Regions from separate parts of the Bacillus sp. L381 genome, predicted to be linked through region 1. Evidence: predicted binding sites of a transcription regulator. Region 1 holds the regulator's gene; each other region holds the start of a gene.
What was found. Region 1 encodes LexA, which represses DNA repair genes until DNA is damaged. Its sites were predicted from a motif close to CGAACATATGTTCG; they were not measured.

Region 1 (7,145 bases):
TGTTTTTATTCTTTAAGATGAACGGAGGTCTTGTCCAAGGTATATAATATTGTGACAAAAGTGTAAATAAAAGAAAGGATGATGTTATGAAAAAAAGGGTTAGAAGAGAAAACCGAGCTGCTGGCAAAGAGGCAGAGCAGAAGAAACCGTCCAAAGTCACCCTGTTCTGCCGTTCGCTTCAAAGGCTGAAGCATTTGTATTGTAACATAAACATACAATTGCCATCAATAACCAAAAAAGGAATTTTAGTTTTAATTTTATCGTTTTTGCTTCTGCCGTTTTTACGGGCTGATGCCGCTTCAGATACTTACGGCAGTTTCGAGGAATTAAAGCTGCATGAGAACCCCTCTGTTTATTCCATTTCAACGAAAGAGCATGACCCTTCTGTTCTCATATTAGCCATACACGGCGGAGGCATAGAGCCGGGGACCAGTGAGTTAGCCAGAGAAATTGCCGAAAACCGGAGCCTGTATTTATTTGAAGGATTAAAATCAGCCGGTAATGCTGATTTGCATTTGACCAGTTCGCATTTTGACGAACCTAGGGCTGTTCAAATGGTGAAAGAGCACTCAAATGTCATTTCTTTGCACGGCTACGGCAGCGTCGATAAAAAGATAAAAATCGGCGGTACAGACAGAGCACGGGCCGAACTTTTGACAGATGTGCTGAAAGGGCATGGGTATCCAGCCGTTTTTCTCGACACAAATGATAAGTATGCAGGCGTCAGTCCGAACAACCTTGCCAATCATTCTTCATCCGGGTTGAGTATTCAAATCGAAATGAGCACCGGCTTCAGAAAATCACTATTTGATACCTTTACGCTGAAAAGCAGAGCGTCCACACAGAACAATACCTTTTACCAATTCACAAAAACGATTTCTGATTTTATCAGTGACAATTATAAATAAGCACGCCGCATTTGGGTGGCGGAGCTTTTTCTTTTGAAATTTATGAAACTTTAAGTTCTTAAGATCGTATACATAACTGACAGGGTGAAAGAAAAGAGGTGGGCAAATGAAAGTGATGATCGGGTCTATCATTCTTCTTGTCATTATCGGGTTCGGTTTATGGCTGATGCTGAGTCCTATCTTTAAACAAGTGGGAAGCAAAGCCAAAAAATTTAAAAAGTCATGGGAGGAAGAAGACCAGCATGAGCGAAAATAAGCGGAGAAACACAAAAAAAATACTCGGCGGTGTGATAATAGGCGCAGCCCTTTTGATTGCGGGCGTTACAGCGTCACTTTTCATTGAAAAAATACCGAATGGTTATGTCGGGGTTGTATATTCACCGAACGGCGGGGTAAAATCCGAAACATTGGACCAAGGCTGGCACTTAGTCGGTCTATTTAATAAAGTAACGGAATATCCGGTGCGTATGCAGACAGTGAATAATGAAAATATAAAAGTGGCAACTTCAGACGGTAAAAATATTGAAATGGATATTGCTTATAACTATGTCGTTCAGCCTGACAAAGTAGTGGATCTGTTTAACAAATTCGGGGCGGTAGACGTTGAAACGATTGAAAATACATATTTAAAAACAAGGCTGTGGGACGCGGCGCGAAAATCAATCAGCAAATACTCGGTTATTGACACATACGGGCAAAAATCTGCGGAAGCCGCTGCAGATGTTCAAAAAAGATTTGCTGATGATATGAAGAATCTCGGATTTTTAATTGATGATCTGACGCTTGGCGTACCGAAGCCGGATAAAGCCACACAGGAAGCCATTGATGCAAGGGTGAAGTCTTCACAGGAGCTTGAACGGACACAAACTGAAATTAAAATAGCCGAAGCCGAAGCGAAAAAGAAAAAAATTGAAGCGGAAGGGATCGCTGATTATAACGAAATTATAAAAAAATCAATGTCTGATGAAATGATCAAATATAAATGGATTGAAAAATGGGACGGAAAAACGCCGAAAGCGACAGGCACAGACTCACTGCTGCAGCTGCCGCTGGACGATCAGAAGCAAAAATAAAAAGAAAAGGAGGCGAATGCCTCCTTTTTATGTTTTTTCCTGAGGATCCTTTTCCGGCATTAACTCTTCAGACGCCTCGGTTTGATAGCTCAATAGCGTGCTGTCTGTCTCTGTTGTGGCCGGATAATCTTCAGGAAGCACATATTGCTGCAAATACCGGTGAAAAAATGCCTCAAAAACAGTAAGGCAAAGTGCAGAAATAACCGATGCCGCGGCAGGAGAAACATTAAAACCGCCAATGTTCATAAGGAATATCCATAATATAATGAATGAAATTCCGAAATCAGCTGCAGCAGCTGTGAAATTGCTTGTTCTCGGCAGAATCATGTAATCGCCCGCAAAATAAGTGATCAAACTCAAGATCAATGTAATAAACAGAACGTTTAAAAAAGTTACTTGGTACATAAGATCCAGAACAATGTACAGCAAAGCAAGTGTGAGCGCTGTTTTAGAAGCGAAAGCAATTACGTGTTTCATTTGAACCACCTTCGTTATTTCGTTTAGTCTTCATTGTAGGCAATCCAAAAATTTTTAAACTGGTATATTGTGGTTATAAAGTATGCGATTTAATAAAATATGGATAGACGTCATTGTATTCACAAGTTAAAATATGTAAAAAGGGGGATGCAAATTGAAAAGGTGCTGGATATGTATTGCTGTTTTTTTATTATGTTTTTGCGGAATACACTCAGCCAAAGCGGCTACCACTGAATTCGGATCAAAAACGAGCTTCACATTAGAGGGAAATGCAAAAGAGTTTTATATTGAAAATCCGGGGACTGTATCAGCTGACGATTACTTTTTAGGATACAAGTTCACCATAATGAACAACTCTTCATGCGGTTTAAACATGAAACTCCAGCGGATGGCGCTGAACGGAAATTTTTATACATTAAGTTCTAAAAGCTACAGCGGCAGCTGGTTAAACCTCAGTGCACAGGATAAAAAATCAATTGACCCGTATCACAAATACAGGATTCTGATTGAAAGCTCTTCAAACATCTGTGAACCTGTCTATATTAAAGGGTTATACGGCGTCGAATATTATCATTTTGATTAAAAATAGATACCCGCTAAAAAGAAGCGGGATTTTTTACGCATATTCGATACACATTGTACTATGTACTAAATATTCATATATAGATTTGATCCGCCCGCCCAAAATAAAGATGACATAAACAAATTCAGCCCGAAAATTATATAAAAAGTTTCTTTAGGGAAACATTATTTGTTGACTTCAAAAGTCAGATGTCGGATAATAAGAATGTAAGCATGATGTAAGTTTTTCCTCCTTAGCGGGTTCGTTTCCAAGCCAGGGCGAACCTGCTCTTTTTTATGCAAAAGAAAAACCCCTATGTGAGGGGTTTTACGATAAATAAAGTTTAATAGAATTAATGGACGGCTCTGAATACGCCGATGACTTTCCCTAAAATGCTTACGTTTTGCAGGATAATCGGTTCCATCGTCGGATTTTCCGGCTGCAGCCGCACATAATTGTCCTCTTTATAGAAGCGCTTGACCGTCGCTTCATCATCTTCGGTCATAGCCACCACGATTTCCCCGTTATTAGCCGTGTTCTGCTGTTTGACAATGACATAATCTTTGTCAAAAATGCCGGCGTCAATCATACTTTCTCCCATGATTTCTAACATAAATACATGTTCGCCCGGAGGAACCATCCGGTCAGGAAGCGGAAAATACTCATCGATATTTTCAACAGCCGTAATCGGAATACCCGCCGTCACTTTCCCGATTACCGGAACATTTACGACCTGGCTTTTCGGAATTTGAACTTCTTCTTCATCCAATACCTCAATGGCCCTCGGTTTAGTAGGGTCCCGTCTGATCAGGCCTTTTGTCTCCAGCCGTGCCAAATGTCCGTGCACGGTTGAACTGGAAGCCAGTCCTACTGCTTCTCCTATCTCTCTTACAGAAGGCGGATATCCTTTCGTTTTTACCTCTTCTTTAATAAAACGCAGGATATCAAGCTGCCTTTTTGATAGCTTCGTCATATTTCGCACCTCAAAACGTCGATTTTAAGTAGATTATAGCATGATTTTCCTGACAGTACAAACATAGGTTCGAAAAAACGATTGACAGAAACGTTTGTTCGTATATACTGAAAGATATAAAAAGCGAACAAACATTCTTATCGGAGGTTGTATAAATGGCGAAGGAATCTATCATATTTGTCGGACTGTTTACTGCGATTTTAAGTGCCGCTATTTTACTTGTTTCATGTGCGGGGAATGATCAGACGCTCAGCCAATATGTTAAAATAAAGGTTCAGGACGGCGATACTCTCTGGTCACTTGCGGATCATGTAGCAGAAAAGAAAAATATTAATAAGGAAGAGTTCATTGAGTGGGTGACGGAGAATAATCATCTCCAAACTGCTGATATAAAGCCCGGAGACGAACTTATTCTTCCGGTTAAGAAGAAGCATCCGGCCGTATATCAGCTGGCCATTGTCAATTAGAGAGGAAAGAGAGAAATGAAGGCGCTCATTTATGCCAGGGTTAGCACAAACAAAGAACAGCAGCAAACGTCTTTAAAAAGACAGGAAGAGGAGCTTAGTGAGATCGCTGCGGCAAACGGCATGGAAGTCGTAAAAGTCATTTCTGAGAAAGCCAGCGGTTACGAAATGGACCGCGACGGAGTATTTGAAATGCTTGATGATATTAAAAAATCACATATTGACGCGATATTGGTGCAGGACGAAACAAGGCTGGGAAGAGGAAACGCCAAGATCGCGCTTTTGCATTGTATTTACAGGGAAAACGTAAAAATATATACGATGGCTCATAAGGGCGAGCTGGAGCTTTCCGAAGCTGATACGATGGTACTCGAAATCGTCAGTATTGTAGAGGAATATCAAAGAAAAATTCACAATATGAAGATACGGCGGGGAATGAAAAGAGCCGTAAAAAACGGTTATAAACCTGAACGGAATCTGAAAAACAGGCATGAAAACAGCGGCAAAGAAAAAAAAGAGGTTCCGGTTTCGGAAATTGTCAGGCTGAGAGCCAACAAGCTCACCTTTGCAGAAATCGCAGCCACCTTAAGAGGATTTGGCTATGATGTGTCCAAAGCCACGGTTCACCGGCGTTTTCAGGAATATACCGCAGACAGCGAAGGCAGCTGACGTGCATCAGTTGTAAAAACGATTACGTTTTAGTAGTATATAATCAACACGCACCAAAGGAGCTTATTATGATTTCTAAAGAAAAAATCGCGAGAATAAACGAATTGGCTCAAAAAGCTAAATCAAACACGATAACGGATGAGGAAAAAGCCGAACAGCAAAAGCTTCGCCAAGAGTATTTGAAAGGATTCCGTTCTTCAATGAAAAATACGCTTAAGAGCGTAAAAGTTATTGATCCGGAAGGTAATGATGTCACTCCTGAAAAATTAAAAAGGGAACAACAGAAAAATAATCTTCATTAAACAGAAAGAATACGGCAATACGTATTCTTTTTTCGTATATACTAATATCAGACTGTGCTTTACGACAATTTTCAACAAGTTTATCTCAAATTTAAGCTGAAAGAGTTGAGAAAAAGTCATCATCGCTTTATGATGAAAAGGTACAACAATAAGGAAGGGGATTATAATGGATACAATTGAAAAGAAATCAGTTGCCACCATACGTACACTGTCTATAGACGCAATTGAAAAAGCTAATTCCGGACACCCGGGCATGCCGATGGGAGCCGCTCCGATGGCTTACACGCTGTGGACGAAATTTATGAATGTGAATCCGCAGAATCCAGGCTGGTTTAACCGCGACCGTTTTGTTTTATCAGCAGGACACGGTTCAATGCTTTTATACAGCATGCTGCATTTAAGCGGATATGAACTCAGCATTGATGATCTGAAACAGTTCCGTCAATGGGGCAGCAAAACACCGGGGCATCCGGAGTTCGGGCATACAGCAGGAGTAGACGCAACAACCGGGCCTCTCGGACAGGGTATCGCGATGGCAGTGGGAATGGCAATCGCAGAACGCCATCTGGCTGAAACATATAACCGTGATTCATTCAACGTAGTTGATCATTATACATACAGTATTTGCGGAGACGGCGATTTGATGGAAGGCATTTCTTCTGAAGCAGCTTCTCTAGCAGGCCATCTGGAATTAGGCCGCCTGATCGTATTATACGATTCTAATGATATTTCCTTAGACGGTGATTTAGACCGTTCTTTCTCTGAAAATGTAAAACAGCGTTTTGAAGCAATGAACTGGGAAGTCCTTTATGTTGAGGACGGAAACAACATCGCTGAATTGACGGCTGCAATTGAAAAAGCGCGCCAGAATGATAAAAAACCGACTTTAATTGAAGTGAAGACCACAATCGGTTTCGGTTCTCCAAACCGCGCGGGTACATCTGGCGTTCACGGCGCTCCATTAGGACAAGAAGAGAGCAAGCTGACGAAAGAAGCGTACGCTTGGACATTTGAAGAAGATTTTTATGTTCCGGAAGAAGTATACGCGCATTTCAACCAAGCTGTAAAAGAAGCCGGCTCGAAAAAAGAACAGGAATGGAATGAACTGTTCGCGGCTTATCAAGAAAAATATCCTGAGCTTGCTGAACAGCTGTCACTCGGCATCAAAGGCGAGCTTCCGAAAGATTGGGATCAGGAAGTTCCCGTTTATGAAAAAGGCAGCAGTCTTGCTTCCCGCGCATCTTCAGGTGAGGTGCTGAACGGCATCGCTAAGAAAATTCCTTTCTTTGTCGGGGGATCTGCTGACCTTGCGGGTTCAAACAAAACGACAATCAAAAATGCAGGAGACTTCACAGCCAAAGACTACGCCGGGAAAAACTTCTGGTTCGGGGTCCGTGAATTCGCGATGGGCGCTGCTTTAAACGGAATGGCGCTTCACGGCGGCCTCCGCGTATTCGGCGGCACATTCTTTGTGTTCTCTGACTATTTAAGACCTGCTATTCGTCTGGCGTCATTAATGGGGCTGCCTGTCACTTATGTATTTACGCATGACAGTATTGCCGTAGGAGAAGACGGACCGACTCACGAACCGATTGAGCAGCTTGCTTCTTTACGCGCACTTCCTAACCTTTCTGTGATCAGACCTGCTGACGGAAATGAAACCGCAGCTGCGTGGAAGCTTGCCGTTCAAAGCCAGGATCACCCGACAGCTCTTGTA
Region 2 (7,145 bases), 740 kb from region 1:
GCCGCCGACGACAGATTTTAAGCCTGCGAGCAAGTCTTTTCCGATGTGACGGGATTGGACGATGCTGCTTGTCACTAAGCCTTTTACCTCAGTAATCTGTTTTCCGGCGACGGTTTCAGTCGTTGTCATAATCATACGGCTTTCCCCTTTCATGTGTCTTACCGCTATCTTACCATTTAAGCCGCTTTTTCGGCTGCACTGATTTGTTTTTTTCTGACTGCTGCGCTGACTGCAAACATGACGGCAGTGTTTAAAACCAGCGCGATGATGCCTGTATTCATATCTTTAACAGTCTGCGGAAGAAACGGAAAGAGGGTTCCGATGGTTGATTCAGTCAGCGTGATGAAGGCAACCGTCCCGACTCCGGCCGTTATGCCGGCAAAAGCGCCGTGGCTTGTGATAAACCGCCGCTTCGGCAGGCTGAATAAAAGCGCGGGGAAAAGCTGGGTGACAAGGCTGTAGCCCATTAAAAGCAAGGTGACGATGGTATTTCCGCCTTTCAGCGTAAAATATACGGAAATCAGAGCGATGACGGGTACAGCGTATTTTGCGAGCCGCGAGACTTTTTCGTCAGGCGTGCCGGGCAGAATGGCTTTGTACACATTTTTGGCGAACAGCGTGCTTGAGGCCATTAATATCATTGAGCCGGGTACGAGCGCCGTCAGAATGCCCGCCGATCCGATCAGTCCGACAAACCAAGGATCAAAGGTTTTCACAGACAGCTTTAATAGGGCGAGATCCGTGTCGGCCCCTTTTAAACCGGGCACCTGCAGAATCGCCGCAAATCCGGTAAAGATGACAAACAGCAGGACGAGCTGATAAAGAGGCATGATGATCGCGTTTTTCCGAAACACCCGCGGATGCTCCGCCGAATAGGACGCGGCAAAGGTGTGGGGCCACATATAAAAGCCGAGGGCAGTCAGCAGGACGGTTGAGCTGAACCACGAAACGCTCTGCCCGGTATCAGAAAGCGTGAGGAATCCGGGTTTTGCGGCGTCGATTTGTTTGAACATCTCCGTAAACCCGCCGTAGTAATGAATGGGCAAATAAATGCCTAAATACAGGACGATGCCTAAAATCATAATATCTTTGACGACTGATATCCACGCTGAACCGTGAATGCCTGAAATCATTACATAAATCGTGATGGAGACAGCGCCGATCCAGACTGCGGCTGCTGGCGGAATCTGTCCGTATGACGTTGCTGAAACAATTAAACCGAGCCCTTTCAGCTGAAGGACGAGATAGGGGATGAGAGACGCGATGCCGACGAGCGATACGAGAATGCCGAGGAGCGGGCTGTTGTATTTTGAAATGAAAAAATCTGACTGCGACATCAGTTTGTGTTTTTTTGCGTATGTCCATACGGCAGGCAGAAGCCAATATGACAAAATGTAGGCAAGGCAGCCGTAAGCGACAATGTAAAAGGCGGGACCTCCTTTTCCGTAAGCCCATCCGCTTCCGCCGAGGAATGTGAAGGTCGTGTATATTTCTCCCGCCATTAATAAAAAGACAAACATCGTGCCGAAGCCTCGTCCGCCCACCGTCCATTGTTCAAGGTCCATCTTTTTTCCTTTTCGGGCGCGGATTCCGAGATATACACAAAACAGGAGCACGGCGGCCATTACGGGAAATGCTGCGTTCATTCCGCCTCACCCGCCTTGTTTTCTCTATCCAATTTGTAAACAGCAGCCATCAGAACCGATGTCAGCACCGCCCAGATGACGACGTATGCAAGAATGAAAGGCATTCCGAAAACATAAGGCGTCACCCGGTTGGCAAATGGAATTCCGGCGAGAATTCCGAAAAAGGGCAGGGCAGCGAGAACATGAATCAGTTTCATAACATTCCTCCTTTTCATTGAAAACAGCGTGTCCCGATTATAAAGAAAATAATGTTGAATGTATAGTGTGAATAGTCTGAATTTTACTGATTGAAAAGGAAAAGCAGTCCCGGCTGCTTTTTAAATGGTCGCGGCAGACAGGTAATATTCCAATAAGGCGGTTACCTGTTCCCGTATTCTCGGGTTGAAATAACGGTGTTTTTCTTCATAGCCGTTAATGGTGCATATATAAAGTGTAAATGCTTCATCTCTTTCCGCTTCGTATATTTTGATTTTACGCTTTCTTAACTCTTTTCGAACATCACTCAAATCCTTTTGTGCTAATTTTAAAGAGCAGCTGATAAGCTGTTTATAGGGTTGTTTTAATTTGAACGGGCACGAATCAAGCGCTTCGAGGTCCCGGTTCAGGATGGCAGCCGTCATGGGCAGAAACAGACCTTTTTCAATGAGATCGCGGGTGCCGTTCCGGATATCAGGCATAAATACTCCTTCTTTCTAAATTACGAACGTTTGTTCTTATTTTATACTCGCTTACACGATATTTCAAGCCGGAAAATCTCGTAAACATTTTCGTTTTTTGGAGATAATGTGTAGAATAAGGATAGACAAACTCGTTAAGGAGTATAAACGTTGGAGCAATTTATATCATATTTGACTGAGGAGCAGCTGACGGAGTGGTTCCAAAGCTATAGAGCTTTCGGCCCTGCGGCTGCGGTTTTACTGCCTTTTATTGAAGCGTTTCTTCCGTTTTTGCCGCTTGTTGTATTTGTGGTGGCGAATACGAATGCATTTGGGCTGTGGGAAGGCTTTTTCCTGTCGTGGCTCGGATCTGCGGCGGGATCAATGCTGATGTTTTACGCCGTCCGCCATTTCGGACAGAAAAGAGCTTTCGGTTTCATCCGCAGGCATCAAACCATAAGGCGGTTGATGCTCTGGGTTGAGCGGCACGGTTTCGGTCCGCTGTTTATTTTACTTTGCTTCCCCTTTACGCCGTCCGCTGCGGTTCATGTCGTTGCCGGCCTGTCACGGGTGGGGGCGCTGCAGTTTATATCAGCAGCCGCTATGGGGAAAATGGTCATGATCTTTATGATCAGCTTTATCGGGTATGATCTTCACGCACTCATTACACAGCCTTTCCGGATGGCGGGCGCCTTAACAGTGATCGCGGTGCTGTGGTATGCCGGAAAGCATATCGAACGGCGTTTACAGACGAGAATCAGTCAGCATGAGAAAGACGGAGGGAGACAGGAATCTTGAAAAAACGATTTTGGTTTATAGCCGGCGTGCTTATCGTTGTTTTGGCCATACAATTAAAAAATGCCATTTTTATTGATTATAAAGTCGAAGGAATCAGCATGAATCCGACCTTTAAACAAGGAAATGAGCTGATGGTCAACAAGTTTTCCCATCGTTACAAAACGATCCGCCGTTTCGATATTGTCCTGTTTAAAGGCCCGCACCACAAAGTGCTGATCAAACGTGTCATCGGACTCCCGGGCGAGTCCATCACTTACAGGGAGGACCAGCTGTTTGTGAATGGAAAACGGGTGGCGGAACCGTTTTTAAAACCGTTAAAGTCATCATTGTCCGCCGGAAGCCATGTGACCGGTGATTATACGTTGAAGGAAACGACCGGCCGCAAGAGGATACCGAAGGGACAATATTTCGTGATTGGCGACAACCGCATATACAGCCTCGACAGCCGTCATTTCGGACCGATTAAGGATAAAGACATTGTCGGAGTTATCAGTGAATCAGACGCCAAGTGAACGGCGTCTTTTTTTAGAAATGATTGTCAAAAAGCAAAGGAAAGATTATAATAGAATTGTTACGCGCGAAACAAAAATCATGCGTTTTATTTTTAGTCATTTTGTTACGTGTGTAACAAAAATGCGAGAGAGGGCTGATAAGATGGAAACACAGGCTGCCATTATCGGGGGAGGTCCTGTCGGGCTCATGCTTGCCTCAGAGCTTGCGCTTGCCGGAGTGAAAACGACTGTCATTGAACGATTGAAGAAGACGGTGCCATATTCTAAAGCGCTTATTGTGCATCCGCGCACACTTGAACTTTTTGCAATGAGAGGCATCTTGGAACGCTTTTTGGATAAAGGAACGAAGGTGTCTTCCGGCCATTTTTCGATGCTGGATACACGGCTGGATTTTTCTCGGCTGGATTCTAAGCAGAATTATTCGTTAATGCTGCCTCAGGCAGAAACGGAGCGGCTTTTGGAGGAGTATGCATCAAGTTTAGGCGCGGATATCATCCGCGGGGCAGAAGCGGTGGCTCTTACCCAGTCGGATGACGGGGTGGAGACGGTGTTCCGGGACGAAAGCGGTATCCGCACCCTGCGCAGCTTATATGCCGCGGGTACAGACGGAGCGGGGAGCATTGTCCGGAAACAGGCGGGCATCGCTTTTTTGGGGACTGATGCCGACTTAATAGGAACCCTTTGTGATGCCGTTTTGAAAAATCCGCCTGAATCCGCCTTTTTTTCAGTTTGCCGTCTGCAGGGATCGGTTGTCATTGTCCCTCTTTCGAACAAACTTTTCCGCGTCCTTATCGTTTCTCCGCACGCTCCGCAAAAGCGGAAAGAAGAGCCGGTTACAGAAAATGAGCTGAAAGAAGACCTGCGGGAAATATGCGGCACTGATTTCGGATTGAGTGATCCGGTGTGGATGTCACGGTTCGGCAATGCCGAGCGTCAGGCTGAACAGTACCGCTCCGGCCGGGTTTTTGTGGCCGGGGATGCGGCGCACATTCATTTTCCCGCCGGCGGCCAAGGGCTGAACACGGGGCTTCAGGATGCTGTCAATCTCGGGTGGAAGCTGGCGGCGCAAATTAAGGGAAAAGCGGCGCCTCATCTTCTGGACAGCTACCATCAGGAAAGGCACAGCACGGGAAAAGAAGTGTTGCACAATATAAAAACCCAGATAAAGCTCATGGATTTTACCGAGTCAGGGATGGCATTAAGAGATACGATGACCGCTTTGCTGGATTTTCAGGAGTCGAACCGTTTATTGGCGGGAAAAGTATCCGCGCTTGATTTGCATTATGAACCCGATCCGGAGCTGCCCCCTCATATGCTGAACGGAAAACGGCTGCCCGATATAGAGCTGACTCTTCATGACGGCCGGCCCGCCCGGCTGTATGATTTTCTGCACAAAGGAGCCTTTGTGCTGCTGTCATTAAGAGGAAGCATTCCCGCCGGCATTGACACGGACAGCGTGGAGTTTGTCAGGGCGGAGCTTTCTGAAACACGTGCCGATTGGGATGACGTTCACTCCGTTTTGATTCGGCCGGACGGCCATGCGGCATGGGCAGCCGGCGGCTCAGGACGTGAAGCGGAAGAGACCGTTCTGGCCGGTATGGAGAGATGGGGATTCATCTGATACCCTTTTTTCGCTTGTGTGATTGTTTCTTGCGTAACAAAACGTTATAGTAAAAGAAACAATCAATACGGAAGGGTGACCCGCAGTTGGACAGAAGACAGCCAGACCATGCAAAACACATGATTCTTGAAGGACTGACAGACATTTTCCACGAGCAGGAGAGGTGTCAGGAGGACATCAGGGCATCGTTAGCAGGACGGATGGACGAACTCCGTGAAGAAAACGGGAAAAAACTTCAGCTGACCTTGACGGAAATTCACATTTTATCTTGTATCGGAGATCATGAACCGATCAATGTCACATCAATAGCGGAAAAAATGAAGACGACAAAACCGACCGTATCGAGAAGCTGCGCGAAGTTTTTGGAAGCCGGTTTCCTGCGCAGAACCCGGCTGAGCGACAATAAAAAAGAAGTCTACTTCCGGCTCACTCCTGCCGGGAAAGAGCTGCATTCCCTTCATCACAAATATCATGAGATGATAAAAAAGCGGCTCTTGGCGTTTTTGGATCGCTATACAGATGAAGAACTATTATTTGCTGAACGGCTGTTCCGTGATCTTTCAGCAAACTGGCGGTCTGTAAATGGCGGCGGAGAGCAGCTGTTAAAATAAAAAACACGCATATGGATGCGTGTTTTTTTATTCAGCTCAGGTTCCTCTTTCTGCCCGGGCTCTCTCGCCGTGTGTCCGTTTCAGCTGAGAAAGGTGATGCAGCAGGCGATAGAAAGGCGGGAGCATGGCGATCACGAGAACGATCCGGATGACCTGAACCGCAACGACAAAAGTCGAGTCCTCATGCAGAGTGATCGAAGTTGCCGCCATTTCGGCGATCCCTCCGGGAGAGAAGGCGAGAACCGATGTAATCATTGAGATGCCCGTTAATTTAGAAACGGCAACCGCGCTCAGGATCATTGCGGCGATTAACCCGACCGAAGAAATAAATCCGACGGTCAGCACTCTTGTCACACCGCTGAACATGCTTTTGTACATTTTTGAACCGATTGTGGCGCCGAGAAAAATTTGTGACAGCTGGTTCGCTTCCGGCGGCCACCAAGCCAGCATGTCTTTTCCCGCCAAGGCGGACACGCCGATTTCCGCACAAGCAACGCCGATCATGCTGCCGAGCAGCCAAGGAGCGGGAAATTTCAGCCGTTTTGCGGCTTTACTTGCAAGCCAGGCAGCCAAAATAAATCCGGCCGTTAACAAGACGGGAATAAGGCCCGGATGTGAAGCTCCTGCTGAAATGGCTCCGGCTGATGTCTGAGCCGTCCCGTTTTGTTTGGTAAATAAGAAAATGACGAGAAACGGTATCGTCATAACGACCAAAAGGACGCGCGTCAGCTGAATGAGGCTTACAATCGCGGTATTGGCGCCGACTTCCTGGGCGATACCGGGCATGGCGGATAAACCGCCTGGCGCCGTGCCTACAAAGCTTGTCATCATGTCCGTCCGGCTGAACCGAAAGAGCACGTATCCGGAAACAAGCGCCATCACGATAGAGAAAATCAGCATAAAGCCTACTGACAGCCAATGTTCCCGTAAAACTGAAAGCACGGACAGGTTCAGTTTCTGGCCGAGTTCGATGCCGAGGATCATTTGCCCAGCCGCAAGCCATCTGCGGTTAATCCCTCTTCTGTCAGCCGCCATGAACAGCCAGCGGGGCCGCGTCATGGAGAGGATGCAGCCGGCTGCCAGCGTTCCGAGCATCCAGGCGATCGACATCCCTGTAAGCGAAAGAAGAAACCCCCCTGCCGCACTGATAAGAATAAACCAGATATCCGTAAGGAGATGTTTGTCTTTCTTCAATGAAAACCCTTCTTCCTGAAACATTCATATTAAATTGTTAAGCTCGTTAACCTTACTATTACTATAGTATAGATTTTGAGATAAATAAATAATGATTTATTTCTCGT
Region 3 (7,145 bases), 490 kb from region 1:
GACACCCACGTTTTATGCTGTGCCGTCTGTTTAATGGCTTTCAGCTTTTGATTCACTTTCAGTTTCTCCCTGCTTTACTAATATGCTCATTCTCGGGCTCAGCATCTCTGCCGGGCTTTTTAAGACGAGCGTTTTCGCCTTTTCATTGTAATCGATTGTCATTTCCTCGTCAAAAAACACTTTTTGAGAGGTCTGGATGTAAAGCGGAAGTCCGTTGGTTTCAATGCGTTCGCATTGCCCCGTTAATTCGTCCGTCAGCCAGATGGTCGGCACGCCGCTGACCGCGCATCCGCAGCCTTCTGCGTCATAGCGGAGCTGCGCTTTTTTCTGCGGGTTGGCGTCCATCGCCTGCTGGAATGTATGTTTCGCCGCATCCGTCACATGTATTTGCATAGATGATCCTCCGTTTTTCATTTTCGCCAATTGTAGCATACCGCGCCGCTGTATGCATTGTTTCTGCTTTTTTACAGCAGACCGCTCTCCCAGTCCTTCGCCTCTTGTTCAGCCGCCTTGATCCAGTCATTTTTCCCTTCAATATACTTTCCCATATCGTACGGGTATGTCTCAGCGAGCTGCTGTTTCAGCTCCATGTATTGAGCCGCTTTTTCAGGCCTTGCGGTGAGGTAATCCCGGAACAGCAGATGACGCTTTACGTCCGGATGTCCTGTTTCGTATATGTGGACGTGGTGTGTGCGCTTGTTGCCGCCTTTTTGAAAAAAACGCCTTCCCTTTATCCCGTTCTCCCCTTTTGCCTCATAGCCGAGTGCTTCCAGCTGCGGAAGGTATCGGTCAGCATCCAAAATATCTTTGACCTCCGCCAGTATATCAATGACGGGTTTTGCGGCCATCCCCGGGATGGAGGTGCTTCCGATGTGGCTGACAGAACGGAGTGCGGGACCGAAGATTCGGATCAAATTCGCCTTCTCTCTCTCAAACATCTCTTTCCATTCCGGCTTGTACGGAATGACTTCCGCTTTTCTCTTCGGATAAAGATGAAAAAACGAGAGGGTCAGCCCTTCCGGCGTCTCAATCTGTCCGGCTTCCGTGAACCCGGTTTTTAAATAGAGAGAGACTGCCGGAACGTTTTGTTTGGCGGTAGCCACCTCTATTTTTTGAGCGTCCCGGTTCTCGTTTATCACAAATTGAAGAAGCGCCCGTCCGATTCCTTTCCGAAAGCCGGACGGGTGCACCGTCAGCCGGCATATGACAAGTTCATATCCCTTTTTTTCATACGAAATGACGCCTATGAGCTGATCTTTTGCCTTGAAACCGGCAAACGTCTCCCGTGACCGCTGTATGTCACGCGGTGTCTCATGCAGAGCGGGAATGCCGAAAAAGCCGATCAGCTCGGCTTCTTTTTGATAAGAGCAGCGCTGAACCGCCGCAATTTCCCGCGCCGTCTGTTCTTGTGTATGCTGTAAAAATGTAATCAACCTTCCGCTCCTTTCGATGCAAACATCCGCTATGACTCCGTTTTCGTTATGCGGATCGCGTACGCACTTTTTCCTTTTTGTTTTGCCGCCTTGTGGCCGGTATGGTCTTTCCGCCGTTTCATCGCATCCATGAACGCTTTCTTAACCTAAAAGCCCCGCTGTCAGTATGCTCAGATTCTCCCTTTATTGATGAAAAAATGACCGCATAATAAGGCGGTTTGGGCGTGTCAGCTAAAAAACCCATATTCGGCCTCCTCTATATGTATTTCACAAACAGAATCCGGTCTTGGCCCGGGCCGTCATAATTCGCAAAAACAGGGATTCCGTTTACGGTTTTGGTTCCTTTTTCAGGTTCAAAGCCTAACTTTGTATGATAAGCAATTGACACTTTATTGACGGGCGCCGTCACGCAATTGACTTTTGTGCAGCCCCTTTTTTTCACCGTCTCCATAAATCGGTCGTAGAGCTGTTTTCCAATTTGCATTTTTCTGAAATCCGGATGCACACCGGAAAAATGAATGTAGGCCGTCTCAGGGTCTGACTGTGACTGAAACCCGATTAAAAAACCGGTCATTCCCTCCGGCCCGTACGTAATAAAACTCGTGTCCTGAAAATGTTCAAAAAACAAGCGCGGCAGTTTTTCTTTCATTTGCCTGCCGCCCCACCATTCATTCAAAACAGACGTAACCATTTCATAGTCTTCAGAGGCGATTGTTCGAATATCCATTTTTCGATTGACTCTCCTTTTCGTCCGGCAAAATGAATGTCAGCTCTTCTCATTGGAATATAAAAAATTATATGTGGGTTATTTGCAATTGTAAATGATTTCTTTTCAAGCGAACGAATCAGCCTTCTTCCAGCCGGGGAATGATTTACCAGTATAAACGCGGTCATTGTTCGGGTACAATGAAAAACAGAACAAACGTTCCCGGAGGTTTTTTTATGGCTGATATTCTTCTTGTTGATATGCAATCGTTTTATGCGTCTGTAGAAAAAGCGGAAGCGCCTCATCTTAAAAACCGGCCCGTCATCGTCTCGGGAGATCCCGAAAGACGCAGCGGGGTCGTGCTTGCGGCTTGTCCGCTCGCCAAACGATACGGCGTAAAAAACGCCGAACGGCTGTGGGAAGCGCAGGCCAAATGCCCCGACGCCGTTATCGTCCGTCCGCGGATGCAGCGGTATATTGATGTATCCGTCATGATTACCGAGCTGTTTGAGCGGTATACCGATCTTGTAGAACCCTACTCCATCGATGAGCAGTTTCTCGACGTGACCGGAAGCAGGCGGCTGTTCGGTGATCCTTTTACAATCGCCGAAAGCATTCAACAAGCGATTATGCGTGAATTCGGTATTTATGCCCGTGTCGGCATCGGGCCGAATAAAGCGCTCGCGAAAATGGCTTGCGACCATTTTGCCAAAAAAAACGCATCCGGCATCCACAGGCTGGATATGTCAAATATCAGGCAGGATCTGTGGCCTCTGCCGGTCGGAAAACTATTCGGCATCGGAAAACGGATGGAGCATCATTTAAGACGGATGGGCATCAGCACAATCGGCGGGCTTGCCGGGCATCCTGCCGAACTGCTGAAAAAACGCTGGGGCATTAACGGCGAATTGCTTCAGCGGACGGCCCGCGGCATCGATCCCTCTCCGGTCACCGTAAACACGCACAGCCGGCAAAAAGCGATCGGCCATAACATGACGCTCCCGAGGGACTACTGCCGCTTTGAGGATATCAAAGTCGTTTTGCTGGAGTTAAGCGAAGAAGTGGCCCGCCGCGCCCGTTTCAAACAGTACATCGGCCATACGGTTTCGGTCAGCATCAGAGGCGCTGATTTTGATTGCCCTTCAGGTTTTCACAGACAGAGAAAGCTCGTCTCTCCGACCAATTTCGGAATGGATATTTTTAAAGCGGCGGTCAAGCTCTTCAAAGAGCATTGGAACGGTGAGCCCGTCCGCAGCGCCGGCGTCGCCCTTTCCCAGCTGGAGCCCTGTGATTATGTTCAGCTGAGCCTGTTCGATTCCCTGGAAAAAAAGATCAGCCTCGGCAAAGTATTGGATGATATTCATGAGCGGTACGGCCCCGCGTCGCTGCTCCATGCCGCTTCGCTGACAGAGGCCGGCCAAGCCTTTCACCGGGCCGAAAAAATCGGCGGGCACTACAAATAATTGAGGTGATATACATGAATCCGAACAAATTAACACCCGGGTATAATGTCATGTGGGAGTCAAGCCGGATGATGCTGCCCGAACATCGGGAGCAGCTGCTTGCAAAAAAACGAAAAGAACGGGAATTCCGGCCTCCGGAACTGAGCGAAGAGCAAATGAACGACATGAACCGCACCATTGCGGCGTCGATTGAAGAAGACAGGGCCATTTCGGTCACCTACGCTTCAGCACACGGCCCCCGCCGGTTTTGGGGATGGATAAAACAAGTGATGCACGACGAAAAGCGTTTAAAAATCATAAACGATGAAGATGCATTAACGCTGCCGTTTCATCTTATTCTCTCAGCTGAATTGGAATAAAAAGCCCATCCCGTCCTGACAGAAAATATGATAGAAGAGTGGGAGGATCATATGATATTTAGTAGAATAAAGATGAATGATAAGAATAGGAGAATATATGATGGATCAATTTATAGAAAAAATGCTGGGACAAGCCCTCCGCCAGTATGGACGGAATGTGTCGACAGATCCGCTGAGCCCCTATGAAAAACAGCGTTTAAAAAAAGCTTTAGAAGAAAGAAGGAACGAAGAACCCGATGAGGATCTCCATGCCCATGTAGAAGATATTATCTACGATTACGTCACCAACCAGGGCCAGTTCTCCTGACACTGACGTTTATGCACCGGGCGATAAGGGAAACGGTCGAGAGTAAACCCTTAAAGATTGCGTGGTGCAGGAGATGCCAGTCGGGCCTTATTTCAAGATCGGATATGCCGTTCTTTTGTTATTTCTCATTATTTATCTCGGAACATTAATAGACTTTTTGTTCCAGCCTGTTGTGATTACGATTAAAACCTTGTTTCCGCCCATTGTATTATCGGGCGTCCTTTACTATTTGTGCCGCCCGATCGTCAGAGTGCTGCATGAGAAAGTAAAGCTGCCCGAAGGCATCGCGATTTTAGCGATTTATGCGGGAACAGCCGGCCTTTTTGTCCTCTTCCTTTATACGGCGGGCCCTGCCGTTCAAAAACAGTTTACAGCCTTCACAGATCATATCCCGGAGCTTTCCGCAAAAGCTGAAAATTGGATCAGACACCTTCAGGACAGCAAATGGTTTTCCCGGATTCAGCATGAGGATTCCTTTAAAAAAGCAGCGGACAAAGCCGCAAATTATTCAGGTTCAATCGCTGATTCTCTCAGCAGCCTGGCCGGTGCGGCTGCCAATGCCGCCATCACCGCCGCCATTATTCCGTTTGCGCTGTATTACATGTTAAAGGAAGGAAATAAAGCGCCCCGGCGGCTGCTGCGGCTTCTTCCGGAAAAACATCAGAAAGAAGGAAAACAAATCCTTCAGGACATGGATGAGGCTCTCAGTTCATACATACAAGGACAGCTGCTCGTCAGTTTTTGTGTCGGTGTTCTCGTTACGACCGGCTATTTCATAATCGGGCTCGATTATCCGATTGTTCTGGGCGCGTTCGCCATGGTGACAAACCTGATTCCGTTTATCGGGCCTTGGATCGGCACATTTCCGGGAGTCATTGTCGGATTGTTCGATTCACCGACGCGGGCGGTGCTGGTGGTTATAGTCGTCGTCATTGTCCAGCAGCTTGAAAGCCAGCTGATTTCCCCGCAAATTATGGGCCGGAAGCTTGACATTCACCCGCTGACCATCATTTTTCTTCTGCTTGCCGCCGGTAAATTCTCGGGCATTGCAGGGATGCTGCTGGCCATTCCCGGATATGCGGTTGCAAAGGTGATCATAAGCCATATGCAGAAACTGTTCATTCTCAGAAAAAAACAAGGCTAGAGAGAAACGATTCACCTCTCATGCCTTCACATCGGTTAAAATGAAAAAAGGCGGGCTGAAGAAGCCCGCCGCACACGGAGGTCAAAAGATGAACATCGGTGATGTCATTTTTCAATTGGTTTCATTTATTGCAGCCGCGATTTTCCTGTTTGCCGTGATATACGTATTCAGAAGCATGAAGCAGCGCCGACTGCAATTGGACAGGATCGAAAAGAAACTCGATGCGCTGCGCGAAGAAAAAAACCGCAAATAAGGGGCGGCCGCGGATTTGTGTCACACCCGCCTTACCAGCACCTCTTCAACTTTATGGCCGTCACCTTTTCTCAAAATCAAATCTGATCTGAATTTTGTCGGCAGAATATTTTCATACAGATTCGGACGGTTGACGCTCTCCCAAATGGAGGCGGCCATGGCATCCGCTTCTGCATCAGACAAATCCTTAAATTTATGAAAATAAGAAGCCGGGTCCTGAAAAGCGGTTTCTCTTAAAAGGCGGAAACGCTCCAAATACCACGTAAAAATCCGGCTTTCTTCGGCATCCACATAAATCGAAAAATCAAAGAAATCCGATACAAAAATCCGCGGATCTTCCCTGTCGTCCTCTAAAGTCGGCGACTGCAGGACATTGATTCCTTCGATAATGACGATATCCGCACCTTCGACAACTTCGACGGCGCCCTCTTCCCTGTCATAAGTAAGATGGGAATATAGGGGCGCCTCCACTCTCTCTTTCCCTGATTTTATATCGTTCAGAAACTCAAGCAGCGCTTTTACGTCATAACTTTCCGGGAATCCCTTTCTGGACAGAAGGTTCTTCCTTTTTAATTCCGCCGTCGGATACAAGAAACCGTCGGTTGTCACCAGACTCACCTTCGGCCTGTCCGGCAGACGGGAAAGAAGCTTTTGCAAAATTCTCGCCGTCGTGCTTTTGCCGACGGCGACGCTGCCCGCGATTCCGATAATAAACGGGATTTTCGCTGAATGCGGATGCTTCAGAAACACGTTGACATGCTGATTCCGTCTTGCGGCAGACGTGACATGAAGGTGGAGCAGGCGCACAAGCGGAATGTAAATCGTTTCTACTTCTTCAACCGATAGGTAGTCGTTCAGTCCCTCTACGGCCTTGGCTTCTTCCTCTGAAACGGCAATGGAAAGATGACCGCCGAATCCGGACCACGACTCGCGGCTGTGCTGCGTGTACAATGTATGTAAGTTCAATTCTTTACTTTTCACAATTCACACCAATCTCTCTGTATGGCTTTCCGGTTAAAAACAAACGCTTACAAAGATTGTAACGGAAAACCGCTTCACTGTCTGCCCATTTTTTTCGCAAACGAGGAACCGATACGGCTGTACTTTTCCATTTCCTCGTCCGGAACCATGCTCCCGCCGGTGCTCCACACAAGATGCACGGCATTTTTCATCTCAAGCCCCCGCTCTTTTATATAACGGTTTCCCGCTTCGGTCTGAACGAACTTGACAGCTCCGGCCATACCGGCGAGGGCAGAAGGCTCAAGGCTCTTATTCTCAGACGCTCTTAATTGATAAAGCAGCGAAAAAAGCGTGCTGTCATCAGCGGTATAACAGCCGCTGAGTATAGGTTCCATAAGAGGGCCGGCCAGTCCGGACGGCCTTCCCACCGCAAGTCCGTCGGCGGCCGTTTGATTATCAAGACCGATATCCTGCACGCTGATTCCGTCATGCAAACCGGAAAACAGCCCTAACAGCATACA

Region 2: QRX25_RS05170 (YhjD family protein) is a predicted target of LexA. The motif match lies at 2,347-2,360, and genes of this name have one in related genera.
Region 3: QRX25_RS11450 (DNA polymerase IV) is a predicted target of LexA. The motif match lies at 2,349-2,362, and genes of this name have one in related genera.

Annotation. Positions count from the first base shown of each region.
Region 1 is NZ_CP127224.1:1,775,026-1,782,170, forward strand. It holds gene QRX25_RS08735 (poly-gamma-glutamate hydrolase family protein) at 87-908, shown strand; gene QRX25_RS08740 (DUF8570 family protein) at 1,015-1,164, shown strand; gene QRX25_RS08745 (prohibitin family protein) at 1,151-1,981, shown strand; gene QRX25_RS08750 (YndM family protein) at 2,009-2,458, opposite strand; gene QRX25_RS08755 (hypothetical protein) at 2,613-3,041, shown strand; gene lexA (transcriptional repressor LexA) at 3,373-3,993, opposite strand; gene yneA (cell division suppressor protein YneA) at 4,149-4,460, shown strand; gene QRX25_RS08770 (YneB family resolvase-like protein) at 4,476-5,126, shown strand; gene QRX25_RS08775 (DUF896 domain-containing protein) at 5,195-5,428, shown strand; gene tkt (transketolase) at 5,595-7,145, shown strand, end outside.
Region 2 is NZ_CP127224.1:1,035,587-1,042,731, forward strand. It holds gene QRX25_RS05155 (YbjQ family protein) at 1-135, opposite strand, end outside; gene QRX25_RS05160 (sodium:solute symporter family protein) at 177-1,646, opposite strand; gene QRX25_RS05165 (DUF3311 domain-containing protein) at 1,643-1,843, opposite strand; gene QRX25_RS05170 (YhjD family protein) at 1,964-2,323, opposite strand; gene QRX25_RS05175 (TVP38/TMEM64 family protein) at 2,474-3,100, shown strand; gene lepB (signal peptidase I) at 3,097-3,612, shown strand; gene QRX25_RS05185 (monooxygenase) at 3,755-5,233, shown strand; gene QRX25_RS05190 (MarR family transcriptional regulator) at 5,320-5,844, shown strand; gene QRX25_RS05195 (AbrB family transcriptional regulator) at 5,881-7,038, opposite strand.
Region 3 is NZ_CP127224.1:2,266,873-2,274,017, forward strand. It holds gene QRX25_RS11425 (DUF2552 family protein) at 1-56, opposite strand, end outside; gene QRX25_RS11430 (iron-sulfur cluster biosynthesis family protein) at 31-393, opposite strand; gene QRX25_RS11435 (GNAT family N-acetyltransferase) at 465-1,433, opposite strand; partial or broken gene QRX25_RS11440 (hypothetical protein) at 1,463-1,677, opposite strand; gene QRX25_RS11445 (GNAT family N-acetyltransferase) at 1,690-2,160, opposite strand; gene QRX25_RS11450 (DNA polymerase IV) at 2,376-3,602, shown strand; gene QRX25_RS11455 (YolD-like family protein) at 3,617-3,961, shown strand; gene QRX25_RS11460 (YqzH family protein) at 4,062-4,268, shown strand; gene QRX25_RS11465 (AI-2E family transporter) at 4,342-5,412, shown strand; gene QRX25_RS11470 (DUF4083 family protein) at 5,501-5,665, shown strand; gene coaA (type I pantothenate kinase) at 5,686-6,645, opposite strand; gene dsdA (D-serine ammonia-lyase) at 6,720-7,145, opposite strand, start outside.